One region of the Pseudomonas sp. DTU_2021_1001937_2_SI_NGA_ILE_001 genome, then DNA from elsewhere that is predicted to be linked to it. Evidence: predicted binding sites of a transcription regulator. Region 1 holds the regulator's gene; the other holds the start of a gene.

Evidence for each region. Region 1 encodes sigma-54, which starts transcription at its own class of promoters, with help from an activator protein. Its sites were predicted from a motif close to ANTGGCATNNANNTTGCTNT; they were not measured.
Region 2: a site for sigma-54 is predicted at 2,555-2,574, ahead of glnA (glutamate--ammonia ligase). Genes of this name have one in related genera too.

Annotation. Positions count from the first base shown of each region.
Region 1 covers NZ_CP135971.1:2,652,761-2,667,199, reverse strand. Annotated here, with positions in the region: gene RRX38_RS11435 (HPr family phosphocarrier protein) at 1-132, opposite strand, end outside; gene rapZ (RNase adapter RapZ) at 148-1,011, opposite strand; gene ptsN (PTS IIA-like nitrogen regulatory protein PtsN) at 1,014-1,478, opposite strand; gene hpf (ribosome hibernation-promoting factor, HPF/YfiA family) at 1,491-1,799, opposite strand; gene RRX38_RS11415 (RNA polymerase factor sigma-54) at 1,910-3,403, opposite strand; gene lptB (LPS export ABC transporter ATP-binding protein) at 3,559-4,284, opposite strand; gene lptA (lipopolysaccharide transport periplasmic protein LptA) at 4,285-4,830, opposite strand; gene lptC (LPS export ABC transporter periplasmic protein LptC) at 4,817-5,389, opposite strand; gene kdsC (3-deoxy-manno-octulosonate-8-phosphatase KdsC) at 5,416-5,955, opposite strand; gene RRX38_RS11390 (KpsF/GutQ family sugar-phosphate isomerase) at 5,955-6,929, opposite strand; gene RRX38_RS11385 (ATP-binding cassette domain-containing protein) at 7,216-8,025, shown strand; gene mlaE (lipid asymmetry maintenance ABC transporter permease subunit MlaE) at 8,025-8,822, shown strand; gene mlaD (outer membrane lipid asymmetry maintenance protein MlaD) at 8,822-9,289, shown strand; gene RRX38_RS11370 (ABC transporter substrate-binding protein) at 9,300-9,962, shown strand; gene RRX38_RS11365 (lipid asymmetry maintenance protein MlaB) at 9,959-10,273, shown strand; gene RRX38_RS11360 (BolA family protein) at 10,368-10,607, shown strand; gene murA (UDP-N-acetylglucosamine 1-carboxyvinyltransferase) at 10,630-11,895, shown strand; gene hisG (ATP phosphoribosyltransferase) at 12,051-12,686, shown strand; gene hisD (histidinol dehydrogenase) at 12,862-14,208, shown strand; gene hisC (histidinol-phosphate transaminase) at 14,211-14,439, shown strand, end outside.
Region 2 covers NZ_CP135971.1:3,449,767-3,464,205, forward strand. Annotated here, with positions in the region: gene typA (translational GTPase TypA) at 1-752, opposite strand, end outside; gene thiI (tRNA uracil 4-sulfurtransferase ThiI) at 886-2,340, opposite strand; gene glnA (glutamate--ammonia ligase) at 2,675-4,081, shown strand; gene RRX38_RS14820 (chorismate mutase) at 4,298-4,867, shown strand; gene RRX38_RS14825 (hypothetical protein) at 5,012-6,232, shown strand; gene RRX38_RS14830 (DUF4124 domain-containing protein) at 6,306-6,839, shown strand; gene RRX38_RS14835 (DUF4124 domain-containing protein) at 6,841-7,467, shown strand; gene glnL (nitrogen regulation protein NR(II)) at 7,799-8,884, shown strand; gene ntrC (nitrogen regulation protein NR(I)) at 8,881-10,317, shown strand; gene RRX38_RS14850 (amidase family protein) at 10,448-11,641, shown strand; gene mgrA (L-glyceraldehyde 3-phosphate reductase) at 11,607-12,644, opposite strand; gene RRX38_RS14860 (sulfonate ABC transporter substrate-binding protein) at 12,754-13,692, opposite strand; gene RRX38_RS14865 (LLM class flavin-dependent oxidoreductase) at 13,712-14,439, opposite strand, start outside.

The DNA.
Region 1 (14,439 bases):
GTCCACCAGGCTCTCCGGCGAGCGGCCGACCTTGATCTGGCAGGGGAACTTGCCGGCCACGCCGACGAACTTGGCAGCGGCCCGGGCGTGCAGGCCCAGTTTGTTGATGATGGTGATTTGACGAACGGGCATCGCAGTGAAAGTCCTTCAGCTGAGGTCGCGGTGACGGACCTGAACGTTCTTGAGTGTTTGTTGCAGGATCTGGCCCAGGCGTTCGGTCAGGTAGACCGAGCGGTGGTGCCCGCCGGTGCAGCCAATGGCAATGGTGACATAGGAACGGTTGCTGGCCGCGAAGCGCGGCAGCCATTTGTTCAGATAGGCGAAGATGTCCTGGAACATCTCTTCTACGTCTGGCTGCGCTGCCAGGTACTCGGCCACCACCGGGTCCAGACCGGAATGCTCGCGCAGCTCCGGCTTCCAGTAAGGGTTGGGCAGACATCGCACGTCGAACACCAGATCGGCATCCACCGGCATGCCGCGCTTGAAGCCGAAGGATTCGATGAGAAACGCGGTGCCGGGTTCCGGCTTGTTCAGCAGGCGCAACTTGATGGTGTCGCGCAGCTGGTAAAGGTTCAGGTGCGTGGTGTTGATCTTCAGGTCGGCCAGGTCGACGATCGGGCCGAGCAGCAGGCTCTCGTCGTGGATGGCTTCGGCCAGGGAGCGCTGCGAGCTGCTCAACGGATGGCGGCGACGGGTTTCCGAAAAACGCTTGAGCAGGGTGGCATCATCGGCGTCCAGGTAGAGCACGTCGCACTGGATATGTCGGGCGCGGAGTTCTTCCAGGATCTGCGGAAAGCGGCTCAGATGGCTGGGCATGTTGCGCGCGTCGATCGAGACCGCCAGCAGCGGCTCGGTCTGTTCGGTGTTGAGCAGTGCGCGTTCCGCCAGCTCGGGCAGCAGGCCCGCTGGCAGATTGTCGACGCAGTAGAAACCGTTGTCTTCCAGCATGTCGAGCGCAGTGCTCTTGCCGGAACCGGAACGACCACTGACGACGATCATGCGCGGGCTCATGGTCAATGGCCCTTGAGTTCTTTCAGCACTGCCTGGTACAGCGCATCGCTGCTTGGCGCGGCGCGCAGCTGCCGGCGGACCTCGTCGCGGTCGAGCATGCTGGCGATCTGGCGCAGCAGTTCGAGGTGCTCGTTGGTGGCAGCCTCGGGGACCAGCAGCACGAACAGCAGGTCGACGGGCGCGCCGTCGATGGCGTCGAAGTCGACCGGGGTTTCCAGGTGCAGCACCGCACTGACCGGCGATGAGCAGTTGGCGAGGCGGCAGTGGGGAATGGCAATGCCATTGCCAAAGCCCGTGGAGCCGAGCTTTTCACGGGCCACGAGGCTTTCGAATACGGTATTGGCTTCGAGTTGCGGTACTTCACGGCCGATCAGGTTGGCAATCTGTTCGAGTACGCGCTTCTTGCTGCCGCCCGGCACGTTCACCAGGGAACGGCCGGGGGTCAGGATATCTTCAAGTCGGATCATGGGTCGGGTGTGTTAGCGAGCGGTCGCACCCTTGAGGATGCTTTGCTGCTTTTCCTTGTGCTTGAGCAATTGTCTGTCGAGCTTGTCGGTGAGCAGGTCGATGGCCGCATACATGTCGTCATGTTCGGCGTTGGCCACCACTTCACCACCAGGGATATGCATCGTGGCTTCGATTTTCTGTTTCAGCTTCTCGACCGTCATGGTGACCTGGACATTGGTGATCTTGTCGTAATGTCCTTCGAGTTTCTTGAGTTTGAGCTCCACATATTCGCGCAGGGGCTTGGTCACTTCCAGTTGGTGTCCACTGATGTTGACTTGCATACTGCTCTCTCCTTTGCCTGTGCATAAGAGGCAGGCCGTGCCTGCCACTGGAACGCTTTGGCCGGGTTCGGCTGCGATCGAGCTCGGGATCGCCGCCTGAACCCCATCGGTCACATCAGCCGCTTGCGCTCGCTGGAGGGTGCAATGCCCAGCGATTCGCGGTACTTGGCGACGGTGCGACGGGCGACTTGAATGCCTTGTGCCTCCAGTAAACCAGCGATCTTGCTGTCACTCAATGGCTTTTTCTGATTTTCCGCGGCCACCAGTTTCTTGATGATGGCGCGGATCGCCGTGGACGAGCATTCGCCGCCTTCGGAGGTGCTGACGTGGCTGGAGAAGAAGTATTTCAACTCGTATATGCCGCGTGGCGTATGCATGAACTTCTGCGTGGTGACCCGGGAAATGGTCGATTCGTGCATGCCTACCGCTTCGGCGATGTCGTGCAGGACCAGCGGTTTCATGGCTTCGTCGCCGTACTCCAGGAAGCCGCGCTGGTGCTCGACGATCTGCGTGGCGACCTTCATCAGCGTTTCGTTGCGGCTCTGCAGGCTCTTGATGAACCAGCGCGCTTCCTGCAACTGGTTGCGCATGAAGGTGTTGTCGGCGCTGGTGTCGGCGCGGCGTACGAAACCGGCGTACTGCGGGTTGACGCGCAGGCGTGGCACCGCCTCCTGGTTCAGCTCCACCAGCCAGCGGTCGCTGTCCTTGCGCACGATCACGTCAGGCACCACGTACTCCGGCTCGCTGGACTCGATCTGCGAACCAGGGCGGGGGTTGAGGCTCTGCACCAGTTCGATGACCTGGCGCAGTTCGTCTTCCTTGAGCTTCATGCGCCGCATCAGCTGCGAATAGTCGCGACCGCCGAGCAGGTCGATGAAGTCGCTGACCAGGCGCTGGGCTTCGCTCAGCCAAGGGGTCTTGGCGGGCAGCTGGCGCAGTTGCAGCAACAGGCATTCGCCGAGGGTGCGCGCCCCCACCCCGGCCGGTTCGAACTGCTGGATGCGATGCAGCACGGCCTCGATCTCATCGAGCTCGATATCCAGCTCCGGGTCGAAGGCTTCCAGCAGTTCGTCGAGGGATTCTTCCAGGTAGCCCTGGTCGTTGATGCAGTCGATGAGGGTGACGGCGATCAGGCGATCGGTGTCGGACATCGGTGCGACGTTGAGCTGCCAGAGCAGATGGCTTTGCAGGCTCTCGCCGACCGAGGTGCGGGTGGTGAAGTCCCAGTCATCGTCGTCGCTGCTGGGCAGGCTGCTGGCACTGGTCTGGTAGATGTCTTCCCAGGCGGTGTCGACCGGCAGCTCATTGGGGATGCGCTCGTTCCAGTCGCCTTCCTCGAGGTTGTCCACCGTGGTGGCGGTTTCCTGGAAGGTCGGTTCCTGTGGCTCGCTGGTCACCTTGTTCTCGACGTTGTCCGCCATGGGGTCGGAATTGTCGAAGTCGTCGCCTTCTTCCTGGCGTTCCAGCATCGGGTTGGATTCCAGCGCTTCCTGGATCTCTTGTTGCAGATCCAGGGTCGAGAGCTGAAGCAAGCGGATGGCCTGTTGCAGCTGCGGCGTCATCGTCAGCTGCTGGCCCATTCTCAAGACTAGCGATGGTTTCATGGCAGTTGCTCAACACCTTCATTCGCCGGCGCCGGAGAGCGCCATCCACTACAGGGCGCCTGGGCGCCGCCTTATAAGCAAATTATATGCCTGAAGCCCGAGTGCTTGCCTAGAGCGTCATGACAAATAATCTGTTGTCAACAGCCTGAGCGCTGTCAGAGGCGGAATTCGTGGCCCAGGTAAACCTCTTTCACCAGCTGGTTGGCCAGGATGGTCTCGGCATCGCCTTCGGCGATCAGCTGGCCGTCGTTGACGATGTAGGCGGTTTCGCAGATGTCCAGGGTCTCACGCACGTTGTGGTCGGTGATCAGGACACCGATGCCCTTGGCCTTGAGGTGATGGATGATCTGCTTGATGTCGCCGACCGAAATCGGGTCTACACCGGCGAAGGGTTCGTCGAGCAGGATGAACTTCGGCGAGGTGGCCAGGGCGCGGGCGATCTCCACGCGGCGGCGTTCACCACCGGACAGGCTCATGCCGAGGCTGTCGCGGATGTGGGTGATGTGGAATTCCTGCAGGAGGCTTTCCAGTTCCTTGCGGCGGGCGGCGGCATCGAGTTCCTTGCGGGTCTCGAGGATCGCCATGATGTTGTCGGCCACGCTCAGCTTGCGGAAGATCGAGGCTTCCTGTGGCAGATAGCCGATGCCGGCACGGGCGCGGCCGTGCATGGGCTGGTGACTGACGTCCAGGTCGTCGATCAGTACGCGGCCCTGGTCGGCCTGGACCAGGCCGACAATCATGTAGAAGCAGGTCGTCTTGCCGGCGCCATTGGGGCCCAGCAGGCCGACGATCTGACCGCTGTCGATGGACAGGCTGACATCGCGTACGACCTGGCGGCTCTTGTAGCTCTTGGCCAGGTGCTGGGCTTTAAGCGTCGCCATTTACTGCGCCTTCTGCTGCTGTTCGGTTTTCTTTTTCGGCTGGATGACCATGTCGATGCGCGGACGTGGCGCGGTGACCTGGTTGCCTGTGGCGCGGCCGGCACTGACGACCTGGCGCACGGTGTCGTAGACGATCTTCTCGCCTTCGGAGGTGTTGCCGTCGTTGATGACCTTGGCCTTGTCGATCAGCACGATGCGATCCTGCGCCGCGTAGTACTGGATGGTGACGGCATAGGCCTGGACGATGGGCTTGTCCACCGCGGGCTTCTGCTCGTAATAGGCCAGGTTGCCCACCGAAGTGAACACGTCGACTTCGCCCTGGGCATTGCGGGTGATGGTCACGGTGTTGCCGGTGATCTTCATCGAGCCCTGGGTGATGATTACGTTGCCTTTATAGGTGGCGATGCCTTTTTTGTCGTCCAGCTGCGCGTCGTCGGACTGGATGTGGATCGGCTGATCACGGTCGGTCGGCAGGGACCAGGCGCTCGCGCTTCCCAGTGCTGCGCCCAGGCCGAGCAATAAAGGGAGGGTTTTAACGAGCGTCATACTGTCCTCTTACTTTGGACAACAGGTCCATCCTGCCGTCTTTCAAATAGGCTTTCATCCCGACCGCCGTGCTGACACCGCCGGCGGCGTCGATTTTAACGGCTTGCTCGGTCTGCGCATATTGCTTCTGTGGGAATACAGTCATCCGACTGCTGGTGATGATGGTCGCGCGTTGCTTTTCATCGGTGCGCGCCACGCGAACGTTGTCGATCAGCTCCACCTGGTCCCCGGAGGGCGAGACCTCGGCACGGGTACTCTGCACATGCCAGGGGTAGAGCGTGCCACGGTACATCTGCAGGTCCGGGGTGGTCACCAGGGACACCTCGGTGGCCTTCAGGTGCTCGACCTTGTCGGCGGTCATCTCGTACTGGACCTTGCCGTCGGGCAGGTACTGCACGCTGCGCGCATTGATGACGTAATAGTCGATGGCCGTGTCGTCGGCCACTTGTGCCGGCTGGTCCATGAAACTTTCCGGGCTGACGTTCCAGTAGCCGGCTGCAGCCAGCAGCAGGGCGAGAGCGCCGAGAACCAGGTAAGTGCGGATCTTTTTGCTGAGCATATGCGGCTTCTATAAAAAGACGGTTTCTACAGATAAGCGGCCAGGGCGGCATCCAGCTTGCCCTGGGCAGCGAGAATCAGTTCGCAGAACTCGCGTGCGGCACCTTCGCCACCGCGAGCCTGGGTCACGCCATGGGCGTGCTGGCGAACGAAGGGCGCGGCATTGGCCACGGCCATCCCCAAACCGACGCGGCGGATCACCGGCAAGTCTGGCAGATCGTCACCCAGGTAGGCGACTTCTTCGTAGGTCAGGTTCAGTTCGCCAAGCAGCTGGTCGAGTACCACCAGTTTGTCTTCGCGGCCCTGGTACAGGTGCGCGATGCCGAGATTCTTCGCTCGGCGCTCGACCACCGGTGTCTTGCGTCCGCTAATGATAGCCGTTGTGACACCCGAAGCGATGAGCATCTTGATGCCCTGGCCGTCGAGGGTGTTGAAGGTCTTGAATTCGCTGCCGTCTTCCAAGAAGTACAGACGGCCGTCGGTCAGTACTCCATCGACGTCGAAGACTGCCAGGCGGATGCGTTGGCCGCGTTGCTGCAATTGTTCGTTCACTGCGTGATTCTCCATTACATCACCCCGGCTCTGACCAGGTCCTGCAGGTTGAAGGCGCCCACCGGGCGATCTTCCTGGTCGACGACGATCAGTGCGTTGATCTTGTGATCTTCCATGATCTTCAGCGCCTCGGCGGCGAGCATCTCGGCGCGCACCGTCTTGCCGTGCACGGTCATCACCTGGTCGATGCTGGCCTGGCGGATGTCCAGGGCGCGGTCCAGGGTGCGGCGCAGGTCGCCGTCGGTAAATATTCCGGCCAGGCGGCCGTCGGGTTCGACGATGGCGGTCATGCCCAGGCCCTTGCGGGTCATTTCCAGCAGGGCGTCGCGCAGCGAGGTGCCGCGCGGGACGCTGGGCAGGGTGTCACCGCTGTGCATGACGTGTTCGACCTTGAGCAGCAGGCGCCGCCCCAGCGCACCGCCGGGGTGCGAGAAAGCGAAATCCTCGGCGGTGAAGCCACGCGCTTCGAGCAGTGCGACAGCCAGTGCGTCGCCCATCACCAGGGCGGCGGTGGTCGAGGAGGTCGGTGCCAGGTTCAGCGGGCAGGCTTCCTGTTCGACGCGCGCATTGAGGTTGACGTCGGCGGCCTTGGCCAGGGTCGACTCCGGATTGCCGGTCAGGCTGATCATGCGGATGCCCAGGCGCTTGATCAGCGGCAGCAGGGTGACGATCTCGCTGGTGGTTCCAGAATTGGACAGGGCCAGAATGATATCGTCACGCGTGATCATCCCCATGTCGCCATGGCTGGCTTCGGCAGGGTGGACGAAGAACGCCGGGGTTCCGGTGCTGGCCAGGGTGGCGGCGATCTTGTTGCCGATGTGTCCCGACTTGCCCATGCCGACCACCACGACCCGGCCTTTGCTGGCCAGGATCAGCTCGCAGGCACGCACGAAATCGCCATCGATGTGTCCCAGCAGGCTCTCGATGGCTTCTATCTCTAGGCGGATGGTGCGCTGTGCGGATTGGATCAGGTCGCTGGATTGGCTCATGTCAGGGTCGGTCAGACTGGGAAAAGGCGGGGATTATAGCCGTAATGTCGATCCGGCTCACGCCCTGATCGTCGCAGCCGTTCGCCGATGTGTTCCCGGTGCGTGACGAGGCCGGGCGGCGCTGTAGCAAATGGATATGAAAGCGGAGGCGGTGCGCCGGTTCCGTGCTTGGGTGGTGTGCCGTGGCGATGATATAGTGCGCGGCTTGTCCGGCCCGTTCAGGCCGCTCTTGCCTTCGCTCTGGCGGAGGTGGCGCCATGACTGGGTCGTATCGCAAGGAGTTTAGATGAGTGCCGATGACGCTTACGCGGTCGAATTGAAGGGCGTTACCTTCAAGCGCGGTGCCCGCAGCATTTTCAACGATGTCGATATCCGTATTCCCAAGGGCAAGGTCACCGGGATCATGGGCCCATCGGGCTGTGGTAAGACCACGCTGCTGCGCCTGATGGGCGCCCAGCTGCGCCCGGATACCGGTGAGGTCTGGGTCAATGGCCAGAACCTGCCGCAATTGTCGCGTGGCGACCTGTTCGATGCGCGCAAGCGCATGGGCGTGCTGTTCCAGAGTGGCGCGTTGTTCACCGACCTGGACGTGTTCGAGAACGTGGCCTTCCCCCTGCGGGTGCACACCGAACTGCCGGAGGACATGATCCGCGACATCGTGCTGCTCAAGCTGCAGGCCGTTGGTCTGCGCGGTGCGGTCGAACTGATGCCCGACGAGCTGTCCGGCGGCATGAAGCGCCGGGTCGCCCTGGCCCGTGCCATCGCCATGGACCCCGAGATCCTGATGTACGACGAGCCGTTCGTCGGCCAGGACCCCATTGCCATGGGCGTTCTGGTGCGTCTTATCCGTCTACTCAACGATGCCCTGGGAATCACCAGCATCGTGGTCTCCCACGATCTGACCGAAACCGCGAGCATCGCCGATTACCTCTATGTGGTCGGCGATGGCCAGGTGCTGGGGCAGGGTACGCCGCAAGAGCTGATGGCCTCGGATAACCCGCGCATTCGCCAGTTCATGACCGGTGAGCCGGATGGTCCCGTACCTTTTCACTATCCGGCCTCGGATTTTCGCGAAGACCTGTTGGGGAAGCGCTGATGCGCAAGAAATCAATCATGGAGCGTATCCGCCTGCTCGGGCGCTCGGCCATCGATGTGGTGACCGTGCTCGGTCGTTCCGGCATCTTCCTGGCCAATGCCCTGCTCGGGCGCAGCAGCGTCGGCAGCGGTTTCCAACTGCTGGTTCGGCAGCTGTATTCGGTAGGGGTGATGTCGCTGATCATCATCGTCGTTTCGGGCATGTTCATCGGCATGGTGCTGGCCTTGCAGGGCTTCAGCATCCTCACCAAGTACGGTTCGGAGCAGGCGGTGGGGCAGATGGTCGCCCTGACCCTGCTGCGCGAGCTGGCCCCGGTGGTCGCTGCGCTGCTGTTCGCCGGGCGTGCCGGTTCGGCACTGACCGCCGAAATCGGCAACATGAAATCCACCGAGCAGCTGTCGAGCCTGGAAATGATCGGTGTCGACCCGCTCAAGTACATCATTGCGCCGCGCCTTTGGGCCGGCTTCATCTCGCTGCCGGTGCTGACCCTGATTTTCAGCGTGGTGGGGATCTGGGGAGGCTCGTGGGTGGCCATCGACTGGCTCGGCGTCTATGAAGGATCGTTCTGGTCCAACATGCAGAGCAGCGTTTCCTTTACCGACGATGTGCTCAATGGCCTCATCAAAAGCGTCGTATTTGCCTTGGTAGTGACCTGGATCGCCGTTTTCCAGGGTTATGACTGCGATCCCACCTCCGAGGGGATCAGTCGGGCCACGACCCGGACCGTGGTATACGCCTCGCTGGCAGTGCTGGGCCTGGACTTTATTCTGACCGCCTTGATGTTTGGAGACTTCTGATGCAAAACCGCGCCATCGAAACCGGTGTCGGACTGTTCCTGCTGGCCGGCATCCTGGCCCTGCTCCTGCTGGCCCTGCGTGTCAGTGGTCTGAGCACCAGCGCGACCAGCGACACCTATAAACTTTACGCCTACTTCGACAATATCGCCGGTTTGACTGTCAGAGCCAAGGTGAGCATGGCAGGTGTGACCATCGGCCGGGTGACGGCGATCGATCTGGATCGTGACACCTTCACCGGTCGGGTGACCATGGAAATCCAGAAGTCGGTCGACAACCTGCCTTCCGATTCCACGGCTTCGATCCTCACCGCCGGTCTGCTGGGTGAGAAATATGTCGGTATCAGCGTGGGTGGCGACAACACCCTGCTCAAGGATGGCGGAACGATCCACGACACCCAGTCGTCCCTGGTGCTCGAAGACCTGATCGGTAAATTCCTGCTCAACACCGTGAGCAAAGAAGCCAAATAAGGAGCTTTCCATGATCTCTATCCTGCGTCGCAGTCTGCTGGTCCTGCTGGTCCTGCTGGCCGTGTTGCCGATGCTGGCCAACGCGGCGGCCGCCCCGTCGGCCCATGATCTGGTGAAGGGGACCACCGACCAGTTGCTCAGCGACCTGTCGGCCAACCGCGAGCAATACAAGGCCAACCCCAACGCCTTCTACGACGCGCTGAACCGCATCGTCGGGCCGGTGGTGGATGCCGATGGCATTTCGCGCAGCATCATGACCGTGAAGTACTCGCGCAAGGCGACGCCCGAGCAGATGCAGCGTTTCCAGGAAAACTTCAAGCGCAGCCTGATGCAGTTCTATGGCAACGCGCTGCTGGAGTACAACAACCAGGGCATCACCGTTTCGCCTGCCAAGGATGAAAGCGGCGACCGCACCAGTGTCGACATGCAGGTCAAGGGCAACAACGGTGCGGTCTATCCGGTTTCCTACACGCTGGAGAAGATCAACGGCCAGTGGAAGGTGCGCAACGTGATCATCAACGGCATCAACATCGGCAAGCTGTTCCGTGACCAGTTCGCCGACGCCATGCAGCGCAACGGCAACGACCTGGACAAGACCATCGATGGTTGGGCCGGCGAAGTCGCCAAGGCCAAGGAAGTCACCGATCAGGCCACCGAGAAGTCGGCGCAATGACCGAGTCTGCCGTACGCCTGATCGGGGCTGGCGAGCTGCGGCTGGTCGGCGTGCTGGACTACAGCACCGGCCCGCTGCTGCGCAAGCAGGGCGCGGCGCTGATCCGTTCCAGCACGCTGCCGACACTGGTCATCGACTGTTCCGGGGTCAGCCGGTCCACCAGCGTTGGCCTGGCCCTGCTGCTGGCCTTCATGCGTGATGCCGCTGTGGCGGGCAAGTCGGTCAGTGTGCATTCCATGCCCGAGGACATGCGCAAGATTGCCGAGGTTTCCGGGGCCAGCGAGCTATTCGCCACGCCGACCCCGGCCTGACGGGCACGCCCCCTGTCCGTGCGGGGTTCGCATTGCAGGGGCTTTTTTGTATCATGGCCGACCCGCGCGCACAGGGCGCCGATCGAGGTTAAGCATGCAGGCTGTCGAAGTGAAAAGCTTCCTTGAAGGAAAGCTGCCCGGAATCAAGGTGGAAGTCGAAGGCGAAGGCTGCAACTTCCAGCTCAATGTCATCAGTGACGAGTTGGCCGCGCTGAGCCCGGTCAAGCGTCAACAACAGATCTACTCCCATCTGAACCCCTGGATCGCCGATGGCAGCATCCACGCGGTCACGATGAAATTCTTCAGCAGCGCGGCCTGGGCCGAGCGCACCTGAACCCACCGGTGTCGAGATTGCAATGGATAAACTGATTATTACCGGCGGCGTGCGCCTGGATGGCGAAATCCGCATTTCCGGGGCCAAGAACTCGGCTCTGCCGATCCTCTCCGCTACGCTGCTGGCCGATGGCCCTGTCACCGTGCAGAACCTGCCGCACCTGCACGACATCACCACCATGATCGAGCTGTTCGGGCGCATGGGCATCGAGCCGGTGATCGACGAGAAACTCAGCGTCGAGATCGACCCGCGGACCATCAAGACCCTGGTCGCACCCTATGAGCTGGTCAAGACCATGCGTGCCTCGATCCTGGTGCTGGGCCCGATGGTCGCGCGCTTCGGCGAGGCCGAAGTGGCCTTGCCGGGTGGCTGTGCCATCGGTTCGCGTCCGGTCGACCTGCACATCCGTGGCCTTGAGGCCATGGGCGCGATCATCGACGTCGACGGCGGCTACATCAAGGCTCGTGCTCCCGAGGGCGGCCTGCGTGGCGCGCACTTCTTCTTCGATACCGTCAGTGTGACCGGTACCGAAAACATCATGATGGCCGCCAGCCTGGCCAAGGGCCGTACCGTTCTGCAGAACGCCGCCCGCGAGCCTGAAGTGGTCGACCTGGCCAACTTCCTGATTGCCATGGGCGCGAAGATCCAGGGCGCCGGCACCGATACCATCACCATCGATGGCGTCGAGCGCCTGCACTCGGCGACCTACAAGGTCATGCCGGACCGCATCGAGACCGGCACCTACCTGGTTGCCGCCGCCGCTACCGGCGGTCGTGTGAAGGTCAAGGATACCGATCCGACCATCCTCGAGGCCGTACTGCTCAAACTGCAGGAAGCGGGTGCCGAGATCACCACCGGCGAAGACTGGATCGAGCTGAACATGCATGGTCGCCGTCCGAAGGCGGTCAACGTGCGCACTGCGCCATACCCGGCGTTCCCGACCGACATGCAGGCGCAGTTCATCTCGCTCAATGCCATCGGCGAGGGCACTGGCGCGGTGATCGAGACCATCTTCGAAAACCGTTTCATGCACGTGTACGAAATGCACCGCATGGGCGCGCAGATCCAGGTCGAAGGCAACACCGCCATCGTCACCGGCACCGAGGTGCTCAAGGGCGCGCCGGTGATGGCCACCGACCTGCGGGCTTCGGCCAGCCTGGTCATCTCGGCCCTGGTGGCCGAGGGCGATACCCTCATCGACCGCATCTACCACATCGACCGTGGTTACGAGTGCATCGAAGAGAAGCTGCAGATGCTGGGCGCGAAGATCCGTCGCGTACCGGGCTAGTGAACAGACGGCCCCGATGCCACCGGTATCGGGGCCGTCGTTCCATGTAGCGCCGAGATTTCCTTTGCCTGATCGCGCAATGTCCCTGCGTATCGGGTAAGCTCTGGGGTTCGCCACCAGGGCATGAGCTTCCTGATAAGGACCCGAGTTTCCCCATGCTGACCATCGCATTGTCCAAGGGCCGCATCCTCGACGACACCCTGCCGCTGCTCGCCGCAGCGGGCATCGTGCCGACCGAGAATCCGGACAAGAGCCGCAAGCTCATCATTCCCACGACCCAGGAGGATGTCCGCCTGCTGATCGTGCGTGCCACCGATGTGCCGACCTATGTCGAGCATGGTGCGGCGGACCTGGGCGTGGCCGGCAAGGACGTGCTGATGGAATTCGGCGGCCAGGGCCTTTACGAGCCGCTGGACCTCGAGATCGCCCGCTGCAAGCTGATGACCGCTGGCGCCATCGGTGCGCCCGAGCCCAAGGGGCGCCTGCGCGTGGCGACCAAGTTCGTCAATGTCGCCAAGCGCTACTACGCCGAGCAGGGGCGTCAGGTCGACATCATCAAGCTCTACGGCTCCATGGAGCTGGCGCCGCTGGTCGGCCTGGCGGACAAGATCATCGACGTGGTCGACACCGGCAACACCCTGCGTGCCAACGGTCTCGAACCCCAAGAGCTGATCGCCACCGTCAGTTCCCGCCTGGTGGTCAACAAGGCCTCCATGAAGATGCAGCACGCGCGCATCCAGGCGCTGATCGACACCCTGCGCAACGCCGTCGAGTCCCGACACCATAGCTAGCAGGTCTTTGAAGAGACGGCTGTAAAGCCGGAGCCCTTCACTGACCTGCTTCTGATCGCGCGGCCCTCGTGTCGCGCCCCGCTATCCGTGTCATAGCCAGATTGTTCAGGTGCCAGCGCGGATAGCTTGGTAGCTTATGGCACCTGAGCATTCGCCAATTACTGAGGCCCTCGCTATGACCACGTCCACCGCAATACGCCGACTCGATGCTGCCGACCCGGATTTCGCCCGACATCTGGATCATCTGCTGAGCTGGGAAAGTGTGTCCGACGACGCGGTCAACCAGCGGGTGCTGGACATCATCAAGGCCGTGCGCGAGCGTGGCGATGCCGCCCTGGTGGAATTCACCCAGCGCTTCGACGCGGTGCAGGCTACCCGCATGGCTGACCTGATCCTGCCGCGCGAGCGCCTGGAGCAGGCCCTGACGCGTATTTCACCGGCCCAGCGCCAGGCCCTGGAAGTGGCCGCCCAGCGGGTGCGCAGCTACCACGAAAAGCAGAAGCAGGATTCCTGGAGCTACACCGAGGCGGACGGCACCGTGCTGGGCCAGAAGGTCACGCCGCTCGACCGCGCCGGTCTCTATGTGCCCGGTGGCAAGGCTTCCTACCCGTCTTCGGTACTGATGAACGCGATTCCGGCCAAGGTTGCCGGGGTGGCCGAAGTGGTCATGGTGGTGCCGACGCCACGCGGTGAAATCAACGAGCTGGTACTGGCCGCCGCGTGCATCGCCGGGGTCGACCGCGTGTTCACCATCGGTGGTGCCCAGGCCGTCGCCGCACTGGCCTACGGTACCGAAAGCGTGCCGCAGGTCGACAAGGTGGTCGGCCCCGGCAACATCTATGTGGCCACCGCCAAGCGCCATGTGTTCGGCCAGGTCGGTATCGACATGATCGCCGGCCCGTCGGAGATCCTGGTGGTCTGCGACGGCCAGACCGACCCCGACTGGATCGCCATGGACCTGTTTTCCCAGGCCGAGCACGACGAAGATGCACAGGCCATCCTGGTCAGCCCGGACGGTGAATTCCTCGACCGTGTCGCGGCGAGCATCGCCCGGCTGCTGCCGACCATGGACCGCGCCGCGATCATCGAGACCTCGATCAACGGCCGTGGCGCGCTGATCAAGGTGGCCGACATGCAGCAGGCCATCGACGTCGCCAACCGCATCGCGCCCGAGCACCTGGAGCTGTCGGTGGAAGACCCGCAGGCCTGGCTGCCACAGATCCGCCACGCCGGCGCGATCTTCATGGGGCGTCACACCTCCGAGGCGCTGGGCGACTACTGTGCCGGCCCCAATCACGTGTTGCCGACCTCCGGCACCGCGCGTTTCTCCTCGCCGCTGGGGGTTTATGACTTCCAGAAGCGCTCGTCGATCATCTTCTGTTCGCCGCAGGGCGCGTCCGAACTGGGCAAGACGGCCTCGGTGCTGGCCCGTGGCGAATCGCTGAGCGGTCACGCGCGCAGTGCCGAGTACCGAATCACCGACCCCGGCTTCAAGCCAGGCCGTAACGAACAAGGCGAGTGAACATGAGCAAATTCTGGAGTCCCTTCGTCAAGAGCCTGGTGCCCTACGTGCCGGGCGAGCAGCCCAAGCTGACCAAGCTGGTCAAGCTCAACACCAACGAGAACCCCTACGGGCCTTCGCCGAAGGCGCTGGAGGCGATGCGCGCCGAGCTGTCGGACAACCTGCGTCTGTACCCGGACCCCAACAGCGACCTGCTCAAGCAGGCGGTGGCCCGCTACTATCAGGTGCAGC
Region 2 (14,439 bases), 800 kb from region 1:
ATACGACCGTTGCGCTTCTTGCCTTCGGTGTCGATGGCGATCACCGGGGTGTTCGGCTTGACGCGGCCACGGGCGATACGGCCCACGCCGATGATGCCCAGGAAGCTGTTGTAGTCCAGAGCGGAGATCTGCATCTGGAACGGGCCGTCGACGTCGACGCTTGGCGCCGGAACGTGGTCGACGATGGCCTGGTACAGCGCGGTCATGTCTTCGCCCATGGCGGTGTGGTCCAGACCGGCGATGCCGTTCAGGGCCGAGGCGTAGACGACCTGGAAGTCCAGCTGGTCTTCGGTGGCGCCGAGGTTGTCGAACAGGTCGAAGATCTGGTCCAGAACCCAGTCAGGACGCGCGCCTGGACGGTCGACCTTGTTGATCACGACGATCGGCTTCAGACCGGCTTCGAAGGCCTTCTTGGTCACGAAGCGGGTTTGTGGCATCGGGCCGTCCTGGGCGTCGACCAGCAGCAGCACGGAGTCGACCATCGACATCACGCGCTCTACTTCACCACCGAAGTCGGCGTGGCCGGGGGTGTCGACGATGTTGATGCGGTAGTCGTTCCAGCGGATGGCGGTGTTCTTCGCCAGGATGGTAATGCCGCGCTCTTTTTCCTGGTCGTTGGAGTCCATCACGCGCTCGTCGTTGAGCTCGTTGCGCTCCAGAGTGCCGGACTGACGCAGCAGCTTGTCGACCAGAGTGGTTTTACCGTGGTCAACGTGCGCGATGATGGCGATGTTGCGGAGATTTTCGATCACTTGTGTATCTCGATCAGAGGATTCGGTCTGCCGTCCGGACGCGGGCGGCGATTAACGTTGGAAATCTTCAGGTACGGCCGTGACAGCGTCGGGGGGCCGGTGACGCAAGCCACAGGCAAACAGCCCCGGGCGTTTAGCTCGGTCGATATACGCGCACATTGGCATGCCCCTCACTGAGCAGGTGGTGAGCATGCAGGCGGCTCATGACGCCTTTGTCGCAATACAGCAGGTACTGGCGGTTGCCATCCAGTTCCTTGAAGCGGCTGTTCAGTGCATAGAACGGCACGGCTTGTACTTCAACGCCAGGCACGTCCAGCGGCTGGTCTTCCTGGGCATCCGGATGGCGGATGTCGAGAATGACCTGGCCGGCCAGGGCCTGGTGGACTTCTTCGACCGCGACCTGCTGGCTGAGGTCGTCGATCACCCGGTCGATCGCCACCAGCCTGGCGCGCTCCAGGGCACGGTCCAGGACCGCCATGTCGAAGCGCGTCTCTTCGTGCTCGACGCGGTAGCGCTTGGCGCTGGTCTTCGGGTTGACCGAGATCACCCCGCAATATTCGGGCATGTGCCGGGCGAAATCGGCCGAGCCGATCTGGGTCGCCAGGTTGACGATGTCCTGCTTGTCGGTGGCGATCAGCGGACGCAGCACCAGCTTGTCGGTCACCGAGTCGATGGTCGCCAGGTTCGGCAGGGTCTGGCTCGACACCTGGGAAATCGCCTCGCCGGTGACCAGCACGTCGATCTCCAGGCGTTCGGCCATCGCCGAGGCTGCGCGTAACATCATACGCTTCAACACTACACCCATATGACCGTCGTCGACTTTCTGCAGGATTTCGCCCAGCACTTCTTCGAACGGCACGCTGATGAACAGCACGCGCTGCGAGCTGCCGTACTTCTTCCAGATGAAATGCGCGACTTCCATCACGCCCAATTCATGGGCACGGCCGCCGAGGTTGAAGAAGCAGAAGTGCGCCATCAGGCCACGACGCATGATCTGGTAGGCCGCCACGGTGGAGTCGAAGCCACCGGACATCAGCACCAGGGTCTGTTCCAGTGCACCCAGCGGGTAGCCACCCAGGCCCTGGTGCTGGCTGTGCACCACGAACAGGCGGTCGTCACGGATCTCCATGCGCACCAGCAGCTCGGGATTCTTCAGGTCGATGCCGGCGGCACCGCACTCGCGACGCAACTGGCTGCCGACGTAGCGCTCGACGTCCATGGAACTGAAGGAATGCTTGCCGGCCCGCTTGCAGCGCACCGCGAAGATCTTGCCGGGCAGCAGGTCGGCGTAATGCTGCCGACACTTGGCGACGATGTCGTCGAGGTCGCCCAGCGGGTATTCGGCCACTTGCAGGAAGTTGGCGATGCCGGGCATGCAGCTCAGCCGCTCGGTGATGCCCTGCAGGATCTTCGGATCGGTTTCCCGGGTCTCGACCTCCAGGTTGTCCCAGACGCCGCCCACGACAATGTTTTCGTCCAGCTCGCGCAGCACGGTGCGGATGTTCTTGGCCAGCTGGCGGATGAACTTCTTGCGCACCGGCGGGCTTTTGATAGTGATTTCTGGGAAAACTTTGACGATGAGCTTCATGGAAACAGTGCGTGAAGGGCCGACAAAAAAAGAGGGGCGCGGATTATAGCGGAAATTGCTCAAGCTTTGACCAACTATCGTACATCCGATTGTCAGCGCACCAAAAAGGGTCAAACTCGGAAAAATAAGCATCAATAAGGTGCAATATTTTTCCAGGAATTTCGTGGATGCGACGTAAACGCTTGTATTTGGGGCGGCCAGCCCATCTCGGGGCACTGGCATGCAAATTGCTCCCTTGTGAGGCAGGTAGCCATGGCAGAGTATTTTGCGCCGGCATCACCCAAATTCAGAGGCCCCTACAAAAGCATCGGCCTCAACCCACCCGGAGGACACTATGTCGAAGTCGGTTCAACTCATCAAAGATCATGACGTTAAATGGATTGATCTGCGCTTCACTGACACCAAAGGCAAGCAGCAGCACGTCACCATGCCGGCACGCGATGCGCTGGACGACGACTTCTTCGAAATCGGCAAGATGTTCGACGGTTCCTCCATCGCCGGCTGGAAAGGCATCGAAGCCTCCGACATGATCCTGCTGCCGGACGACGAGTCCGCCGTACTGGACCCGTTCACCGAAGAGCCGACCCTGATCCTGGTCTGCGACATCATCGAGCCGTCCACCATGCAGGGCTACGATCGCGACCCACGCGCCATCGCCCACCGCGCCGAGGAATACCTGAAGAGCACCGGTATCGGTGACACCGTATTCGTAGGCCCGGAGCCTGAGTTCTTCATCTTCGACTCGGTCAAGTACAAGTCCGACATCTCCGGCTCCATGTTCAAGATCTTCTCCGAGCAAGGCTCGTGGATGACCGACCAGGACGTGGAAGGTGGCAACAAGGGCCACCGTCCAGGCATCAAGGGCGGCTACTTCCCGGTTCCACCGGTCGACCACGACCACGAAATCCGTACTGCCATGTGCAACGCACTGGAAGAGATGGGTCAGGTCGTCGAAGTTCACCACCACGAAGTGGCCACCGCCGGTCAGAACGAAATCGGCGTGAAGTTCAACACCCTGGTCAAGAAGGCTGACGAAGTACAGACCCTGAAATACGTGGTCCACAACGTTGCCGACGCCTACGGCCGCACCGCGACCTTCATGCCGAAGCCTCTGTACGGCGACAACGGCTCGGGCATGCACGTGCACATGTCCATCGCCAAAGACGGCAAGAACACCTTCGCCGGCGAAGGCTATGCCGGCCTGTCCGACACCGCCCTGTACTTCATCGGCGGCATCATCAAGCACGGTAAGGCCCTGAACGGCTTCACCAACCCGTCGACCAACTCCTATAAGCGTCTGGTCCCAGGTTTCGAAGCTCCGGTGATGCTGGCCTACTCGGCCCGTAACCGCTCGGCCTCGATCCGTATTCCATACGTTTCCAGCCCACGCGCCCGCCGCATCGAAGCCCGCTTCCCGGATCCGGCTGCCAACCCATACCTGGCCTTCGCCGCCCTGCTGATGGCTGGCCTGGACGGTATCCAGAACAAGATCCACCCAGGCGATGCCGCCGACAAGAACCTGTACGACCTGCCACCAGAAGAAGCCAAGGAAATCCCGCAAGTGTGCGGCAGCCTGAAAGAGGCCCTGGAAGAGCTGGACAAAGGCCGTGCGTTCCTGACCAAGGGCGGCGTGTTCTCCGACGACTTCATCGATGCCTACATCGAGCTGAAGTCGGAAGAAGAAATCAAGGTCCGTACCTTCGTACACCCTCTGGAATACGAGCTGTACTACAGCTGCTGATTCCTGTTGCGCCGCCTGCCGGCGCATCGAGAGGCCACCTTCGGGTGGCCTTTTTTTTGCCCTGCCGCAGCCGGTCCTGCCTGAACAGCTGGGCATCCTGGCCTTGCGCGGCTTCAACCGCGCAAGGGCCGGGAGGCGACCAATAGATATTCATCGCACACCCGTCATCCGGCTGTGCCATGCTGCATCGCCGTTCCGATTTCCTGGAGGTTCTCCATGCTTTCGTCCTGCCTGCCGCGCCCTTCCCGCCTGGGTTTTGCCGCACTGGCACTGCTCAGCCTGCTGACAGCCTGTACCAGCACCCGCCATCCCCCCGAAGCCCTGGCACCGCTGCTGGGCGATATCGAGCAGCGCCTGGCCCTGGCTACCCCCGTGGCGCTGAGCAAATGGGACAGCGGCCAGCCGGTCGAAGACCGCCCCCGCGAGCGCCAGGTGATTGACCGGGCCGCCGAGCGCGCCCGCGAGTGGCAGGTCGACCCGGCCTGGGCACGGCAACTGTTCGCCGACCAGATCGAAGCCAGCAAGATCAGCCAGCACGCCAGCCTCGACGCCTGGAAACGCCAGGGCCAGGCGCCGCAGACCCCACGCCTGAACCTCGCCACACAGATTCGCCCGGCCCTGGATGACCTGCAGGAACGCATGCTCCAGGACATGGCGCACTTTGCGCCGTATCGCGCCGATGGCGCCTGTCGGCAATGGCTCGCCGATCGGCAACGCCAGGTTCAGGGCGACGCCTCGTACCTGCAGGCCTGGCACCAGGCGACTGCCAGCCTTTGCGCCCGCTAGCAGGGTGACCGGGCAACACTCAGGCGGCCTGCAAATAGTCGAAAATCAGCGCCGCCTTATTCCGCATCTGATGGCAAAATCATTCCCCGCCAGGGCTGCGCACCGGCACAGGAACGATTCAGACAGGGAAATACCACGTTCAGCATGAGCCACCACGACCCCGCCATCGACGCCCCCGTGCCCGTGCACACTGAAGGGCGGCATGTCATCGACCTTACCGGCCCCCGCAGCCACACCCTGTCCATGGAGCCTGGGGTCGGCAGCCTGCGCATTGGCCCGGCGGCGCTCGGCAAGAAGGCCGACCTGCACGCCGAGGCCCACGAGCGGCTCGCCTGGAATGCCTTCGATCCTTTCGCCACTCAGGCCGGTTCACCCTGGCCACGCTTTCTCAGCTATACCGGCGGTGACACCGGCTTCGTGAGCTGGGCCAGCCAGCGCTCCATCGAGGAAATGGTCTGGACGCCGCTACTAGCCGAAGACACCTGGGTCGATGCCAGCCAGGCCGCCCTGCACCGCCTGGCGATCCACCTGGCGCCTGCAACCAGCCGCCTGCGCATGACCCTGCCCAGCCACACCACCTGGGCCTACCGGCATCTCAGCCTGAACGGCGAACTGTCACGCTTCGTGGCCGAGGGCGACCTGCCCTGGTCACTGGCCTTGGCACCGCGCACCAGCCCGCGCCGTCAGGGGCCGCCCTTCGAATTGCCAGACCTGGGCATCCTGCATCAGGTCGAACACCTGGCCCTGCAAAACGGCCCGATGGCCCAACCGGTTTCGCTCAAGTGCCTGCGGCGCTTCACCCAGTTGCGCAGCCTCGACCTGTGGGGGCATTTCTGCGACCTGCAGGAGCTGGCCCGCCACCCGCGGCTCGAAGCCCTGGAGTTACGCTTCATGCCCGACCTTCAGGGCCTGCCGGCACTGGACAGCTGGCCGGCCCTGGAGCGTTTCATCGCCTTCAATGTCGAGGAAGCCACCGGCAAGCGTCTGCGCCAGCAGGTCAAGGCACGGGGTCGGGTGCGGGGCTGGAACGGCCACGCCTCGGTCAGCCAGCTGCGCAAGCCGCTGTGGTGGGAGGCGGAGTACGGCCGGCCGTTCTCCGCCTGGCCCAAGCGCCTGGCCAAGATCGCCAACGGTGCCTACGACCAGGCCCTGGCCAGCCTGGCACTGGCCGCAGACGCGGTACAGGCAGAAGCGGCATTCAGCGCCTTCGCCCGACACTTCAACTCGCTCAAGGGCATCGAGAGCAGCGAGCGCGATGACCTGGGCGAGGCCATCTGGCAACTCAGCCAGAGCGAACATGCCATGCGCCTGGGGGTCAGCGCCGAACGGGCGCAGGCGTGGTTCGACCAGGTACGCGATTACTGACACCCCGCCAGGCAACGGCGGGCGATCTGCATTATGCTGAGGCTCCATCGCCTGCCCGCTTTTAGAGACTCCCATGCGCCGTCGCCTTGCCTGCCTGTCGTTGCTGATCTGCCTGCCCGCCATGGCGCAGATCTACAAGTACACCGACGCCAACGGCAACACCGCCTACAGTAACCAGCCCCCCGACGGCACACGTGCAGAGTCGGTGGAGCTTAAACCGCTCAACAGCATCCCCACGCCACCTGCCCCGGCCGCTTCATCGCCATCAGCTGCCGCGCAGCCCGCGCCGCCAGCAGCGGCCGAAACCTTCACCTATCAGGAGCTGGCCCTGACCGGCCTGCCCGAAGAGGGCGCCATCCGTGCCAATGACGGCACCTTCAGCATCGGCGTGAAGATCGTGCCCAAGCTGCAGCCCGGCCATCGCCTGCAATTGCTGGTAGACGGCACCCCCTACGGCCAGCCCACCAATGTGCCGCAATTGCAGGTGGTGAATCTCGACCGCGGCGAGCACCGCTTCGCGGTGCTGGTGCATGATGTGCGCCGGGTCATCCAGCAGAGCCCGACCGTGACCCTGACCGTATTGCGCGCCGCCGCAGGAAGGCCTTGAGATGCCCAGCCTGCGCGCCCTGTTGTCGTGCCTGCTGCTGGCGGCGCTGCCGGCCGTGGCCACACCGATCTACACCTACATCGATGCCGAGGGCAATCGGGTCTTCACCGACCAGCCGCGCAAGAACGCCAAGCGCCTGGACGTGACCCCCACAAACAACATGAGCAGCACGCCGCGCACCCGGGACGTCAAGATCGGCCCTGCACAACCGGTTAAAAAGCCCATGTTCCATTACCAGTTGCTGCGCATCCTGGTGCCGGAGCCGGACAGCACGGTACGCAGCGGCGAAGGCAAGGTGATCGTCACGGTCAGCAGCGACCCTGCCCTGCAGGACGGCCATCGCTACCTTCTGCTGCTCGATGGCCAGCCAGTGGGCGCGCCAGGGCGCAGCCCGGTGTTCGCCTTGGACAACCTCGATCGCGGCACGCACCAGATTTCCGTGGAGATCTACGACGAACTGGGCCGCCTGCTGGAAAAGACCCCCAACCAGCCTTTCCACCTGCAACGCATCTCGCTGAACCAGAAACGCCTGGCCAACCCCTGCAAGGCCGAAGAGTACGGTGTGCGTCCCGAGTGCCCGCTCAAGGACAAACCGGAAGAAAAGCGCAGCTGGGTGCCGTTCCTCTAATCAGAGCAGGCAAAGTGTCTGTATTTGGGGCAGGCGCCCACCCCGGCGCCACAATGCACTAAACTGGTGCACAACTCGTCCTATCTTGGCTTGATCGGCCCCACTTCGGGTCAAAGCAGGCAATCGTGCGTCGCTGTGAGGCCACAACGGCACAAAAAAAGCCCGGTTTTCATGCGCCATACGCTTCTTTTCGGAGCCTTGGTTTGGTTCTTGCAACCTTGACCGGCACAGCACCCTGCCAAGCACTGTCCCATGATCGTGCCGATGCCAAGGACGTCACCCGACGCCCATGCCACACGATGAAAAGTGCCAGAAGAGGTCACCCGGATTCATGACTATCAGCGATGCGCTGCACCGGTTGTTACTCGACAACCTGACCACTGCGACGATTCTGCTCAATGCCGACCTGCGCCTGGAGTACATGAACCCCGCCGCGGAAATGCTCCTGGCCATCAGCGGCCAGCGCAGCCACGGACAGTTCATCAGCGAGCTGTTCACCGAGTCTGCCGAAGCGCTCAGTTCGCTGCGCCAGGCCGTGGAGCAGGCCCACCCGTTCACCAAGCGCGAGGCCATGCTCACCGCGCTGGCCGGCCAGACCCTGACCGTCGACTACGCCGTCACGCCGATCCTCAGCAAGGGCGAGACCCTGCTGCTGCTGGAGATCCACCCGCGTGACCGGCTGCTGCGCATCACCAAGGAAGAAGCGCAGCTGTCCAAGCAGGAAACCACCAAGATGCTGGTGCGCGGCCTGGCCCACGAAATCAAGAACCCCCTGGGCGGTATCCGTGGCGCGGCGCAACTGCTGGCCCGCGAGCTGCCCGAGGAAAGCCTCAAGGACTACACCAACGTCATCATCGAAGAGGCCGACCGCCTGCGAAACCTGGTCGACCGCATGCTCGGCTCCAACAAACTGCCATCGCTGGCCATGACCAACGTCCACGAGGTACTGGAGCGGGTCAGCAACCTGGTAGAAGCCGAAAGCCAGGGACGCATCATCCTGGTGCGCGACTACGACCCGAGCATCCCCGACGTGCTCATCGACCGCGAGCAGATGATCCAGGCGGTGCTCAACATCGTGCGCAACGCCATGCAGGCGATCAACACGCAGAACGAACTGCGCCTGGGGCGTATCACCCTGCGCAGCCGGGCCATTCGCCAGTTCACCATTGGCCACGTGCGGCATCGCCTGGTGGCCAAGGTGGAAATCATCGACAACGGTCCGGGTATCCCGCCCGAACTGCAGGACACCATTTTCTATCCGATGGTCAGCGGCCGCCCCGACGGTACCGGGCTGGGCCTGGCCATTACCCAGAACATCATCAGCCAGCACCAGGGCCTGATCGAGTGTGAAAGCCATCCCGGCCACACGGCCTTCTCGATCTTCCTGCCGCTGGAACAAGGAGCCGCCTCGACATGAGCCGTAGCGAAACTGTCTGGATCGTCGATGACGATCGTTCCATCCGCTGGGTATTGGAGAAGGCCTTGCAACAGGAAGGCATGACCACCCAGAGTTTCGACAGCGCCGATGGCGTGATGAGCCGCCTGGCGCGGCAACAGCCGGACGTGATCATTTCCGACATCCGCATGCCCGGCGCCAGCGGCCTGGACCTGCTGGCACGCATTCGCGAGCAGCACCCGCGCCTGCCGGTCATCATCATGACCGCGCATTCGGACCTCGACAGCGCCGTGGCCTCCTACCAGGGCGGCGCCTTCGAATACCTGCCCAAGCCATTCGACGTCGACGAAGCCGTGTCGCTGGTCAAGCGTGCCAACCAGCACGCCCAGGAACAGCAGGGCCTCGACACGCCACCGGCGATGGCCCGCACCCCGGAGATCATCGGTGAAGCCCCGGCGATGCAGGAGGTGTTCCGCGCCATCGGCCGCCTGAGCCACTCCAACATCACCGTGTTGATCAACGGCGAGTCCGGTACCGGCAAGGAGCTGGTGGCGCATGCCCTGCATCGCCACAGCCCGCGCTCGATCGCCCCCTTCATTGCCCTGAACATGGCGGCGATTCCCAAGGACCTCATGGAGTCCGAGCTGTTCGGCCATGAGAAAGGCGCCTTTACCGGCGCGGCCAACCTGCGGCGCGGGCGCTTCGAGCAGGCTGACGGCGGCACGCTGTTCCTCGACGAAATCGGTGACATGCCTGCCGACACCCAGACCCGCCTGCTGCGCGTACTGGCCGACGGCGAGTTCTACCGCGTGGGTGGCCATACCCCGGTCAAGGTCGACGTGCGCATCATCGCCGCCACGCACCAGAACCTCGAAGGCCTGGTCCACGCCGGCAAGTTCCGTGAAGACCTGTTCCACCGCCTGAACGTCATCCGCATCCACATCCCGCGGCTGTCCGACCGTCGCGAGGACATTCCGACCCTGGCCCGTCACTTCCTCAGCCGCGCCGCCCAGGAACTGGCCGTGGAGCCCAAGCTGCTCAAGGCCGAGACCGAGGAGTACCTCAAGCACCTGCCCTGGCAGGGCAACGTGCGGCAACTGGAGAACACCTGCCGCTGGATCACCGTCATGGCCTCGGGCCGCGAGGTGCACATCAGCGACCTGCCGCCGGAACTGCTCAACGTGCCGCAGGACGCCGCGCCGGTCACCAACTGGGAACAGGCGCTGCGCCAGTGGGCCGACCAGGCGCTGTCGCGCGGCCAGTCCAGCCTGCTGGACAGCGCCGTGCCGGCCTTCGAGCGGATCATGATCGAGACGGCCCTCAAGCACACCGCCGGTCGCCGTCGCGATGCCGCCGTGTTGCTCGGCTGGGGCCGCAATACCCTGACCCGCAAGATCAAGGAACTGGGCATGAAGGTCGACGGCAGCGACGAGGACGACGGCGAAGAGAGCTGACGAAAGGGCAGGCCCGGCCCTCAAGGGCTGGCAGCCTGCGCTGTCATTTCTGTCAGTTTACGCCCCTGGTATTCGCTGATTAGCTCCGGTCCAAGGCCTTGCCCGGCAAGGCCACATGGAGCTGACTGCGATGGACCCACGCCTTGCGCCCGGTGGCTGCCGCCACCTGCCTCCCTGCCTGCCGCCACGTGCCTCCCTGCGCCAGCGTGATCGCGTGGTGGACTACGAGCTGGCCGAAATGGCCGTGCTGCTGCGCACCGGTGAGCTGAGTGCCGAACAGCTGGCCATCGCCTATCTGGCGCGCCTCTACGAATTCGAAGACCGCCTGCGCGCCTGTGGTGCCGACCAGGGCTATTGCCTGACCCTGCACATCGACGCCCAGCAGGCGCTGACCCGCGCGCGGCTGGCCGATCAATGGCTGAACAATCCCGATGACCCACGCGGCCCGGCCCCGGTGCTGTGCGGCATCGTGCTGGGCATCCGCGAATCGCTGGCGGTACCGGCACGGCGCAACAGTCCCTGGCGCCTGGCCGACTCGTCTCTGGCTACACGCCTGCTGGACCAGGGTGCGGTACTGCTGGGTCCGCTGCGTGACCCGACCCACGCCGAAGGCAATGCTGCCGGCCTGAGCGCCATTTCGCCTGTCGCACGGCTGTGCGCAGCGGCACTGGGCGAAACCGCTGACGAGGCGTTCATGATTCCCACCGCCGCGCATGGCGCCAGCGGCATCAAGCCCTCGCTGGGGCTGGCGATGGGCTGGGACGTGCCGGGCAGCATCGCCCGCTCGGTGCGCGACGCCGCCCTGGTGCTGGAAGCCATCACCGGCAGCCCGGCCAGTACCGCGCCGGTGCGCTGGCCGGTGAGCGCCCGCGACCAGGCCCGCCCACTCACAGCCGTAAGGATCGGTGTGCCCTGCCCGACCGATACGCTCGGCGCGCTGTTCACCGAGCAGATCCTGCAACGCCTGTACGCCCAGTTGGCCGAACTGGGCGCACAACTGGTCGAGCTTGCCGCCCATCCGCAAAGCTGGGACGCGGTGCTGGCGGAACAGGCGCTGGACTTCATCCTGCTGCTGCCCCAGGGCGGCCGGCTGCCGAACCTGCCGGGCTGGCCGATGGTCACGTTCCCGGTGGGCCTGAGCGCCGACGCGGGGGCGCTGAACGCGGCGTTCTGCGGGCCGCACCTGAGCGATGCGGCGCTGGTGCAGGCCGCCCTGGATTTCCAGGCGCACTACCCGCAATACCATGACAGCGCGCCCTTGCTGCGCCTGGCCAGCGCCGCTTCGGCAATCACTGCGCCAAGGATGGCCTGGCCCACAGGTTGATACCGCCTTCCACGGCGTAGCGGTCGATCTCGGCCAGTTCCTCGGCACTGAACGCCAGGTTCTGCAGGGCGGCAACGTTCTCGACGATCTGCTCCGGGCGGCTGGCACCGATCAGCGCCGAAGTCACCCGCGGGTCGCGCAGCGTCCAGGCCAGGGCCATCTGCGCCAGGCTCTGGCCACGGCGGCGGGCGATCTCGTTGAGCTGGCGCACGTGCGCCAGGTTCTGCTCCGAGAGGTGCTCGGCCCTCAGCGAGCCGCCGCCCGGCCGGTTGACCCTGGCATCCTCCGGGACACCTTGAAGGTATTTGTCTGACAGCAGCCCCTGGGCCAGGGCGGTGAACACGATGACGCCGGCACCCAGCTCGCCGGTGGTGTCCAGCAGGTCCTTTTCCACCCAACGGTTGAGCAGGTTGTAGGCCGGCTGATGAATGAGCAGCGGCACCCGCCATTGCTTGAGCAGCTCGGCGATCTGCCGGGTCTTGGCCCCGGAGTACGAGGAGATGCCGATGTACAGCGCCTTGCCCTGCTGCACGGCGGTGGCCAGGGCACTGGCGGTTTCCTCCAGTGGCGTGTCGGGGTCGAAGCGGTGCGAATAGAAGATATCCACATAATCCAGGCCCAGGCGCTTGAGGCTCTGGTCAAGGCTGGCCAGCACGTACTTGCGCGACCCGCCACCCTGGCCGTACGGTCCGGGCCACATGTCCCAGCCGGCCTTGGTGGAGATGATCAGCTCGTCGCGGTAGGCGTGGAAATCCTCGCGCAACAGGCGGCCGAAGTTCACCTCGGCGCTGCCGTAGGGCGGGCCATAGTTGTTGGCCAGGTCGAAATGGGTGATGCCCAGGTCGAAGGCGGTGCGCAACATGGCGCGCTGGGTGTCGATGGGCGTGGCGTCACCGAAGTTGTGCCACAGCCCCAGCGACAGCGCCGGCAACAGCAGGCCACTGGTTCCGGTGCGGCGGTAGAGCATGTCGTCGTAGCGGTTGGGTGCAGCGATGTAGGTCATTGCGTGTTACCTCATGAAGGCAGAGTAGGAGCGGCTTTAGCCGCGAAGCGACTGCATGTTCCCAGCAGATGCAGTGAGTTTTCTGGCGCTTTCGCGGCTAAAGCCGCTCCTACCGGTCTGCGGGCCGCCAGATCGCCTGGCTGATATCCACTTTTTTGGGCAGCAGGCGACTGTCGAAGAACAGGTCGGCGGTGGCCTGCTGGGCCTGGATGATCTGCGCACTGATCGGCAGGCTCGGCGATACTGGACGATGGTCGATGTACAGGCCGATCACCTCGGCGGGCAGGCCCATGCTGCGACTGAGGATTTCGATGCTCTGCGCGCGCTGGCTGCGGGTCAGTTCGTCGGCGCCGGTCAACTGGTCGAGGACCTGCTGCACGAACGCCGGGTGCTGCTCGGCGAAGCGGCGCCGTGCGGTATACACCGGGCCGGACAGGCCCAGGCCGGTGCCGTCGGCGAGCAGGCGGCTGTGGCCTTCGACCAGGGCGATGGAGTAGTACGGGTCCCAGATCGCCCAGGCGTCGACGCTGCCATTTTCGAACGCGGCACGGGCATCGGCGGGGCTGAGGTACACCGGCTGGATGTCTTTGAAGGCCAACCCGGCCTTGAGCAGCGCACGCAACACCAGGTTGTGGGCGCTGGAACCCTTCTGCAGGGCGACCTTGCGGCCCTTGAGGTCTTCGACCTTGTGCAGCGGGCTGTCCTGGCGCACCAGAATCACCTCGGCAGCCGGCTTGGCCGGCTCGGCGCCGATGTACACCAGGTCGGCGCCCGCCAGCTGGGCGAAGATCGGCGGGATGTCACCGGTCGAGGCGATGTCCAGGCTGCCGATGTTCAGCGCCTCCAGCATCTGCGGCCCGGCAGGGAATTCGATCCATTTCACCTGCGTCTGTGGGAAGCGCTTTTCCAGCAGCGCCTGTTCCTTGGCCAGCACCAGGGGAATCGAGCCCTTCTGGTAACCGATGCGCAAGGTGTCCGGGTCGGCTGCGGCGGTGTCGATCAGCCCGCAGAACGCCAGAGCGGCGGCGAACAATGCCAGTGGTTTCATGCTCAGTCCTGTCATAGGTTCACCCCTCCTGCCGGAGGGATGCGGTGGATTCGAAACGGTTGGCCGGCCGCTGCAGGCCCAGGTGTTCACGCAGGGTCGTGCCCTCGTAGGCCGTACGGAACAGCCCGCGTCGTTGCAGCTCCGGCACCAGCAACCGCGCGACGTCTTCCAGGCCGCCGGGCAGGTGCGGCACCAGCACGTTGAAGCCGTCGGCTGCGCCGTTCTCGAACCAGTTCTGCAGTTCATCGGCGATCTGCGTGGGGGTGCCGACCAGGCTGTAGTGCCCTCGCCCACCGGCGATGCGTCGGCCCAATTGCCCAAGGTTGAGGTGCTCCCGGGCCGCCAGTTCGGTGAGCAGCGCCTGGCGACTGCGCTGACCGCTGTCGGTCAGCGGCAGCTCGGGCAGCGGGCCGTCCAACGGGTAGCCCGACAAATCGAAGTTGCCCAGCATGCGCCCCAGCAGGGCCACGCCCACCTGCGGTTCGACCAGGTCCTGGAAGGCTTCGAATTTGCCGCGGGCCAGCGCTTCGCTCTCATCCACGACGATCAGCACGCCGGGCATGATCTTCAACGAATCCGCCTGGCGCCCGTAGGCCGCCAGGCGCCCCTTGAGGTCGGCGTAGAACGCCTGGGCACTGGCCAGCGAGGTCTGCGCGGTGAACACCACTTCGGCAGTGCGCGCTGCCAGGTCGCGGCCAATCTCCGAAGAGCCAGCCTGCACCACCACCGGCTGGCCCTGGGGCGAGC